Regions from separate parts of the Agrobacterium sp. genome, predicted to be linked through region 2. Evidence: riboswitches for the same ligand, from Rfam matches in the RefSeq annotation. Region 2 holds a riboswitch; the other holds the start of a gene.
The links. Region 2 has a riboswitch for cobalamin ahead of AC5I5B_RS19785 (DUF1636 family protein). Riboswitches for the same ligand answer to the same signal wherever they lie in the genome.

Region 1 (4,209 bases), on a different contig from region 2:
GCGCGCTGATCGGTTACGCCCTGCTTCTGCCGCTCTACAGGGCGCAGGAAGGCCGGCGCGGGCTTGAGCTGCATCATCTCTTCGTGCGTGACGGCCATCGCGGCCATGGCACCGGTCAGCATCTGGTTTCCCGCGCCCGCGATATCGCCAAGCGTCTCGGCTGCGACTATCTTTCCGTCAGCGCCACAACAGGCAATGTCGCGGCGCATCGCTTCTACGAAAACATGGATTTCGCGCCCCGGCCGGTTACCGGCATGCGCTACATGCAGTCAATTGCCTGATTGGCATCAACGGAGACGACCATGACACGGATCGCCATTGCGCTCGCGCAGGATTTTGCTGACTGGGAACCGGCGCTGCTTGCTGCCGCAGCGCGCGGCTATCTCGGCGTCGAAATCATCTATGCCACGCCTGATGGCCGGCCGGTAACGTCCATGGGCGGGCTGAATGTAACGCCTGACACATCCTATGACGCGCTTGATCCTGTTGGCATCGATGCGCTTGTCATTCCCGGCGGTCTCAGCTGGGAAAAGGGAACGGCTGTCGATCTTGGCGGGCTGGTGCACCGGTTTCGCGACAGGGACCGGCTGGTGGCCGGCATCTGTGCGGCGGCGAGCGCGCTCGGCGGCACGGGCGTTCTGAACGATGTCGCCCATACCGGCAATTCGCTGGCATCGCACAGGGCCTATCCCGTCTATAGCGGCGAGGCGCTTTATCGCGACCAGCCGAAAGCAGTCAGCGATCGCGGCATCATCACGGCCGCCGGCAGCGCGCCGGTGAGTTTTGCGGTGGAAATCCTGAAACACCTCGGCCTCTTTGGTCCGGAAGCCGAGGCGGAACTTCAGGTTTTTGCGGCGGAGCATCGCTGAGGCGCAGCCGTCTCGGTTGTTTGCACTCCCTCTACTCCCCGTCATTCCCGCCTTGGGCCGGAATCCAGCCGACGCGCGTCTGCGCGGCGGAAAGACTCCTCTCAGCCCAAGGACTTGGGCTGGCTGGATCCCGGCTCGAGGCCGGGATGACGGAGGTGAGAACAGCGATGATTATCGCTGATCCAGCACCCGGCAAACACGTGCTGCGTGATCGCCGCCCTCCCCGGCAATCGCCCGGCGAATATCGCGGCTGTTCAAATGCAGGCTACGGCCGGCAGGTGAATTTGCACGTTTTATCTTGGCAAGTGCCGCCGCCACAAAGGCGGCTTCATGGTCGTGGAAAAAGGCAAGAGCCGCCTCTTCTGTAGGGCTCGGCCCCAGCACCGCCTTGAAGGCAAGGCGGTGCACGGCGCAGAAAGCGCCGTGACCGGGAACGGCAAAACGCAGCGCATCGAGTTCCTCACTCCATTCCGCTGCGTCCTGCATGGATTTACGCCTGCTGGAAGCGCTTCAGGAAAAACGCGCTCAATGTTCCGAGCAAAGCCCAGAAAACGAAGCTCGTGATGGTGGCGGCGACGATGAACTGACGCTCCAGCGGCAGCGGCGCCAGCGCATGTTCACCTTCCGGCGGCAGGGGTGCGCCCACCACATGCGGTGCGACGATCAACACCAGCGCCAGAACGATGGCCCAGGGTTCGCGGCGGAATGCGATCAGCGCTATGCCGCCCGCGGTTGCGGCAACCGTGGAAAGCCACCAGATCTGCCGCGCCTCAAGTGCGGCGGCCGGGCTGCCCGGCAGTTCCGGCGGCAGGCCGATCATCGGGGCCAGCATGACGGCGGTAAAACCGGCAACGCCCCAGAGAAGGCCTTCGCGCCAGCCGCCATTCGTGCCACGCAGCGAAATAAGGCCGGTCAGAACAAGCGCATAACCGATGGCGGTCAGGACATTGGCGGCAACGGTATAGGCGGTGCGCTCGAAGCCATCGGCCGGAGCCCAGGCCTCGTCATTGTGCTCATGGGCGGGAACCGCAGCACCGGGCGCCGTCGCATCATGGCTGTGAGGCGCCTCGCCACCGGCGCTCTCATAGGTTTCCGCCTGAAGGATGAGCGGCGTGGTGCCGAAAGCCTGCATGGCAGACACGGCGAAACCACCGAGAATGCCGACGAGAACCGCGGTAAAGACGATATTGCGAAAAGATGACATGCCGTTTCCCCTCAATGGCAGGGGAAGGCATTGGCATGACGCGTGTCATGCGCGGCATTGTGAACGGCTTCCACATGGGAAAAGCCGACAAAACCGACAACGAACAGGCCAAGCACGATCGCCGTCAGCGATTGCGCGAAGCTGCCCGTTTTTGCGGAAACGGCTGAATTGGCCGTATTCTGCTGGATGGACATGGTGACCCCTCTCCCGGCGCGACCCCGCGCCTTTAGACACGGCCGAACGGCGGGAGCCGCAAGACCGCATGCGATACACTTCACCACGGGGATACGAGACTGACACAGGGAGGCATTGATCTCGCCACCCTGAAATTCCGCTCTTCCGGACACCCCGCCGGCATGGACATTTCCGTGATGGCAGGTCTCCTGGCTTACGGGTCAAAACCTGAAACACCTTCCCGGCATCGCCCTCCCTGGAAACCTCGGTTCCCGGAAAATGGCTTGCCAGTGGCACTTCGTTTCAGGCTCTCCGCTCACAGTTGCGGGGGCAGCCACGAATGAGGATTTCTCCCTATCGTGTTCCCTTTTCACCTTCCGGAACGCCCGGAAGGAACCATCACAGGATTGTTATCCGATGGGTGGCGGCGGGAGTCAATGGGCGCGCATGCGCCCAGGGGCACCCTACCGCGCCGGAATGGCCTTCAGATAGGCGGCGATCGCATCGCGGTCATCCGCCGTCAGATGCGCCATGTTCTGCTGCACCTTGACCATGGAACCGCCGACGCTGTCGAATTCCGGGGTGAAGCCGGTTTCCAGATAGCTGGCAATATCGGCCTTGGCCCAGCTTCCGATGCTTTGCGAGCCGGGGGTGATGTCAGGAATGCGGCCTTCGCCTTCCGGATTGGGGCCGCCGGCCAGCCACTTATCGGCAAGGAAACCGCCGAGCGCATTGCGCGGCGTATGGCACTCGCCGCAATGGCCCGGCCCTTCCACCAGATATTGACCGCGCAGCAATTCGGCATTGGCATTGGCAAGCTCGACCCGCGGCGGTGCGGAGGGGTCGAAATAAAGGAACTTCCAGCCGCCCAGCGCCATGCGCAGGTTGAACGGGAACGGCAGTTCGTGATCCGGCGCATCGTTCTGGCTGGCCGGCAGGGCTTTCAGATAACCGAAGAGATCGTTGATGTCCTTCTGCGTCATGCGGGCATAGGAGGCGTAGGGAAAGGACGGGTAAAGGTGCTCACCGTTCCTGCCCACACCACGCGTCATCGCATCGCCGAATTCCGCCAGCGTCCAGCCGCCGATACCATGCTGCGGATCGGAAGAAATATTGGGCACATGAAAGGTGCCGAAGGGGCTTTTCAGCGCCTGCCCGCCCGCAAGCGTCAACAGCGCCTCACCCTTCGCATCGGGTGCGGCATGACAGCTTGCACAGCCGCCCGCCCAGAACAGCGTTTCGCCATTGGCCAGATCCGGTTCGCCAAGGCTGACCCAATGGCTTGGCGCCTGACGTTCCGGCGCGGTGACCCAGGCGAATATGCCGTAGCCGGCAATCGCCGCGACCACGGCCCCGCCAGCGAGTTTCGTCCAGATGGAGGACATACCCCTCTCCCCATTCTCACCTGACCCGGTCAGATGCCTTTCGAGCGTGAGAAAACGCCGCCGGGAAGCGGCGTTTCCAGAATCATTCGATTATTTCTTCAGACGGTAGGTCTGGTGGCAGGTGCCGCAATCGGCGCCGAGCGTCTTCATGGCGGTGGCAACGCCCGCCTGATCGCCGGGGAGATTGGCGAGAACGATGTCCGCATCCGTGCCAAGCTTGGCGGCCTTGGCCTTGAAGTCCTCGAAATTTTCCCAGATGGCGGGAGCAGCCGCGCTGCCGGTTTCGGTGCCGGCGGGGAACTGGTCCGGGAAAGCCTTGGCATTGGTGCCGATGGTCGTCACCGCAGCCTTGACCACATCAGCATCAAAGGGCTTCTCGCCCTTGGAGATGGCAGCGAGCGAACCCATGGCGCCGCCGATCTGCTTCATCATGCCTTCACGTTTTTCGACTTCGCCGGCAGCGTAGACCGCTCCGGCGCAAAGACAGCCGAAAAGCATGGCCGCCGTGATGGTTTTCAGTTTCATGCACACTCTCCTTGATTCCGGCTGGGACACCGGGCGCTAGATGGAACGGCGC
Region 2 (4,209 bases):
CAGAGGCCCAGAACATAGCCGCCGCGTCTTACATGCGCCTTGATATCAATGTCCAGGCCAGCATTCTTCAGCACGGCAAGGTCGGCGATAGTGGATTTCGAACCGCACAGCAGGATCAGACGGCAATCGGTAGGAATTGTCTCGCCCGGCCGCACGCGGATCAGTTCGACATCGGGTTCCATGTCCAGGGGATCGAGATCATCGAAATTGGAAATATGCGGCAGGATCGGCACGGCAATGCGGATCTTCGCGCCAGGTTTCCGCTCAGCCGGGCCGGAAAGCCCGAGAGCATCCTCCGCCGGCAATTGTGCGGCGTCGGCAAAATGCGGCAGAAGCCCGATGGAGGCCCAGCCGGTCTTTTCCGCAATTATCCGCATGCCGTCCGAAAACAGGGCCGGATCACCGCGAAAGCGGTTGACGATAAAACCTTCGATCATCGCCGCGTCTTCAGCTTCGAGCACGGCTTTGGTACCGACGAGGCTGGCGATGACGCCGCCCCGGTCGATATCGCCGATCAGGATCACAGGCGCGTCCGCAGCTCTCGCAAATCCCATATTGGCGATGTCATTGGCACGCAGGTTGATTTCGGACGCGCTGCCCGCCCCTTCCACCAGCACCAGATCGGCCTGCTGTTTCAGGAGCTCGAAGCTTTCCAGCACGCGCGGCATCAGTCCGGCCTTCATGTGCTGGTAATCGGCCGCTTTGGCATTGCCGGCGATCTTGCCCTGCACGACCACCTGTGCGCCGGTTTCGCTCTGCGGCTTCAGGAGCACCGGGTTCATGTGCACGGAAAGCGGCACGCCCGCCGCCCGCGCCTGCAGCGCCTGCGCGCGGCCGATCTCGCCGCCATCGGCGGTCACGGCCGCATTGTTCGACATGTTCTGCGGCTTGAACGGCATGACGGACAGGCCGCGCCTGACGAAGGCCCGTGCAAGGCCGGCCACCATCAGCGATTTGCCGACATCCGAGCCGGTTCCCTGAAACATCAGCACGCGTGCAGCCATGTCAGAATTCTATCCCCGCCTGCGCCTTCACGCCCGCCTTGAAATGATGTTTGACGAGGGTCATTTCCGTCACCATGTCGGCGGCGTCGATGAGCGGTTGCTTGGCGTTGCGGCCGGTAACGATGACATGCAGATCGGGCCTGCGGCTGGAAAGCGTTTCCACCACCTCCTCCAGCGGCAGGTAATCGTAGCGGAGTGCGATGTTCAGCTCATCGAGGATCAGCAGGCCGATGGTTTCGTCGGCCATCAGGATCTTGGCTTCTTCCCAGGCCTTTGCCGCCGCTGCGACATCGCGTTTCAGATCCTGCGTGTCCCAGGTGAAACCCTCGCCCATGGTGCGCCAGACGACCTTGTCGCCGAACAAGGTCAGCGCCTGCTGTTCGCCCGTCGACCATGCCCCCTTGATGAATTGCACCACGCCGACCCTGCGTCCGGTGCCGAGCATGCGCAGGGCAAGGCCGAAAGCGGCGGTGGATTTGCCCTTGCCCGGGCCGGTATTAATCATCAGCAGACCCTTTTCAATGGTCTTTTCCGCAACTTCGGCATCCTGCACCGTCTTGCGGTTGACCATTTTCTGCCGGTGGCGTTCGGCCTCGCTGTCGCTGATGTCGCGTGTCATTGCATTTTCCTTTTCATCCAGCCGTGCGGGATCCAGTGCCCCCGACATTCGGAGCGGCGACTATACCCAATTTGCCGCACCCGGCAATGTGCCGCCGCAGGGCCCGCAGCATTGACCCTCACGCCCGTTCAGCCTAAGGGTAACGGACTGACGGTCTTTTCCCGGCAACGGGAAAAGCTAAGAGGGAACACGGTTCCAACCCGATTACCGGGTCATTCCGTGGCTGCCCCCGCAACTGTAAGCGGTAAGCCCGCACCGTAAAGCCACTGGACCCTTGAAGATGGTTCGGGAAGGCGGTGTCAGGGTGTAAAGCCGCGAGCCAGGAGACCTGCCGTTTCAGGAAAAACGTCTGCCGGGCGGGGTGCTCCGGTCAGTCGGTTAGATCGAACATCCGGTTTGCGCCTGTCCGCATGCCGTTTTCGACATCCGCACCCCGAGATTTTTTGCAAGGCGCGGGAAACGATACGGTTTGGATATTTCAGCGACATCTTCTTCTACGAGTGGAAACATGCAGGACGAAACGGCGTCCGGCGTGACCGTCTTCATTTGCAGAAGCTGCCGCGATGAAGCCGACGCCAATGCCGAACCGCGCCCCGGTTCGCGTCTCGCCGATGCCGTCATGGCAAAGGCGGAGGAAACGGGTGTCACCGTTCGTTCCGTCAACTGTCTTGCCAATTGCAAGCGCGGCCTCAGCGCCGTGCTGTGCAGCGCCAATGGCTGGTCCTATGTATTCGGCGGGCTGACGACCGGTGATGCGGAAGATTTGCTGACCGGCGCGCGGCTGTTGGCTGCCGCCCCCGATGGCCTGATGCCCTGGCGCGGCCGCCCCGAACCATTAAAGCGCGGCATGGTGGCGCGCATTCCCCCATTCGATTTTACCGAGGAGAGATCATGAGCACCCTTCTGGACCGCGTTCCCTGCACCATCGTTACCGGTTTTCTGGGGGCCGGCAAAACCACGCTGCTGCGCGGTCTTCTCGAAAAGCTTGACGGCAAGCGGCTGGCGATCATCGTCAATGAATTCGGCGATATCGGCATCGATGGCGAGATTCTGAAAGGCTGCGGCATTGAAAGCTGCCCGGAAGAAAACATCGTCGAACTGGCCAATGGCTGCATCTGCTGTACGGTGGCGGATGATTTCCAGCCCGCCATCGAACAGATTCTGAGCCGCCAGCCGAAGGTGGAGCATATCCTCATCGAGACCTCGGGCCTTGCCTTGCCGAAGCCCTTGGTGCAGGCCTTCCAGTGGCCGGCCATCAAGAGCCGCGTGACGGTGGATGCCGTCGTGGCCGTGGTGGATGGCGCTGCCCTCGCCGAAGGACAGGTGGCGCATGACATGGAAGCGCTCGCCGCTCAGCGGGCCAATGACGAGGCGCTCGATCATGATGACCCGGTCGAAGAGGTTTTCGAGGATCAGGTCGCCTGCGCCGATCTTATTGTGCTGACCAAGGCCGATCTTCTTGACGATGCCGGCCTGGACAAGGCCAAGGCGCATATTCTCGAACATCTGCCGAAGGCAGCAAAGATCGTCGTGGCCTCCAATGGCGCTATCGATCCCGCCGTGCTGATCGGTCTTGGCCTTGCGGTGGAAGAGGATATCGAAAACCGCCGCACCCACCATGATGGCGAGTTTGACCACGAGCATGACGATTTCGACAGCTTCGTCATCGACTTGCCGGCCGTCACCGACCCGGAAGCGCTGGCTATCCGTATCGCCGAGACGGCTGCTGCGGAAAATGTCCTGCGGATCAAGGGCTTCATCGAAGTTTCCGCAAAGCCGATGCGCTTGCAGGTGCAGGCTGTCGGCAGCCGCGTCAACCACTATTACGACCGGCCCTGGGCCGCGGGTGAAGAACGCCGCAGCCGCCTCGTCGTCATCGGCGAAAAGGGCCTCAATCGCGAAAAGATCGAGCAGATGCTGGCCGCCTGACGATGCATATTCTCGCCACCACATCCTCGTCTCTGGACGACCTGATAGAGCCGGTTGATCTCAACCAGCCCCGGTCGGATGTGGTGATGCTGTCTTTTTCGGCCAGCGATCTGGCCGGGCTGGAGCAGGCCTGGCGGCGAACCGAGAGTACACCACCCTCCCTGTCCGCCGACAACCTGTCCGAGCTTCGGCACCCAATGTCGGTCGATCTGTGGATTGAAAAGACGGCGGAACACGCCAAGGTTATTCTTATCCGGATTCTCGGCGGTGCAGAACGCTGGCGCTACGGTGTCGATCAGCTTTCCATTCTGGCGCGCAGGCGCGGGATAAGGCTGCTGCTCCTGCCGGGAGAATGCAGCGACCGAGATGAAAAGCTTGAAGCGGCATCAACCGTCGATCGGCGGATCTTGGCCTCTGCCCTCTCCTTCTTCCGCGAGGGTGGGCAGGAGAATATGGGCCGGCTTGCCGGTGGTCTTACCTCCCTTGCAAATGGTGAGACATGGCCGGATATCGAGGCTGAACCGCTGCCGAAAGCCGGTTTCTACCGACCCGGCAGGGGCGTCGTGGATCGGGCGGAAGCCTGCGAGGGTTTCCCCGCCGGTGCGCCCCTTTTGCCGATCCTCTTTTACCGCTCCATGCTTCTGGCGGCAGATGCTG

Region 1: linked by a shared signal. The riboswitch ahead of AC5I5B_RS15595 (CbtB domain-containing protein) and the one ahead of AC5I5B_RS19785 (DUF1636 family protein) in region 2 are both predicted to bind cobalamin.

The regions. Positions count from the first base shown of each region.
Region 1 covers NZ_JCABZP010000014.1:792,121-796,329, reverse strand. Annotated here, with positions in the region: gene AC5I5B_RS15615 (GNAT family N-acetyltransferase) at 1-281, shown strand, start outside; gene AC5I5B_RS15610 (type 1 glutamine amidotransferase family protein) at 303-869, shown strand; gene AC5I5B_RS15605 (hypothetical protein) at 1,041-1,355, opposite strand; gene AC5I5B_RS15600 (CbtA family protein) at 1,360-2,073, opposite strand; gene AC5I5B_RS15595 (CbtB domain-containing protein) at 2,085-2,267, opposite strand; cobalamin riboswitch at 2,430-2,663, opposite strand; gene AC5I5B_RS15590 (c-type cytochrome) at 2,712-3,632, opposite strand; gene AC5I5B_RS15585 (c-type cytochrome) at 3,723-4,157, opposite strand.
Region 2 covers NZ_JCABZP010000016.1:86,301-90,509, forward strand. Annotated here, with positions in the region: gene AC5I5B_RS19775 (cobyric acid synthase) at 1-1,004, opposite strand, end outside; gene cobO (cob(I)yrinic acid a,c-diamide adenosyltransferase) at 1,006-1,623, opposite strand; cobalamin riboswitch at 1,758-1,973, shown strand; gene AC5I5B_RS19785 (DUF1636 family protein) at 2,132-2,518, shown strand; gene cobW (cobalamin biosynthesis protein CobW) at 2,515-3,552, shown strand; gene cobN (cobaltochelatase subunit CobN) at 3,555-4,209, shown strand, end outside.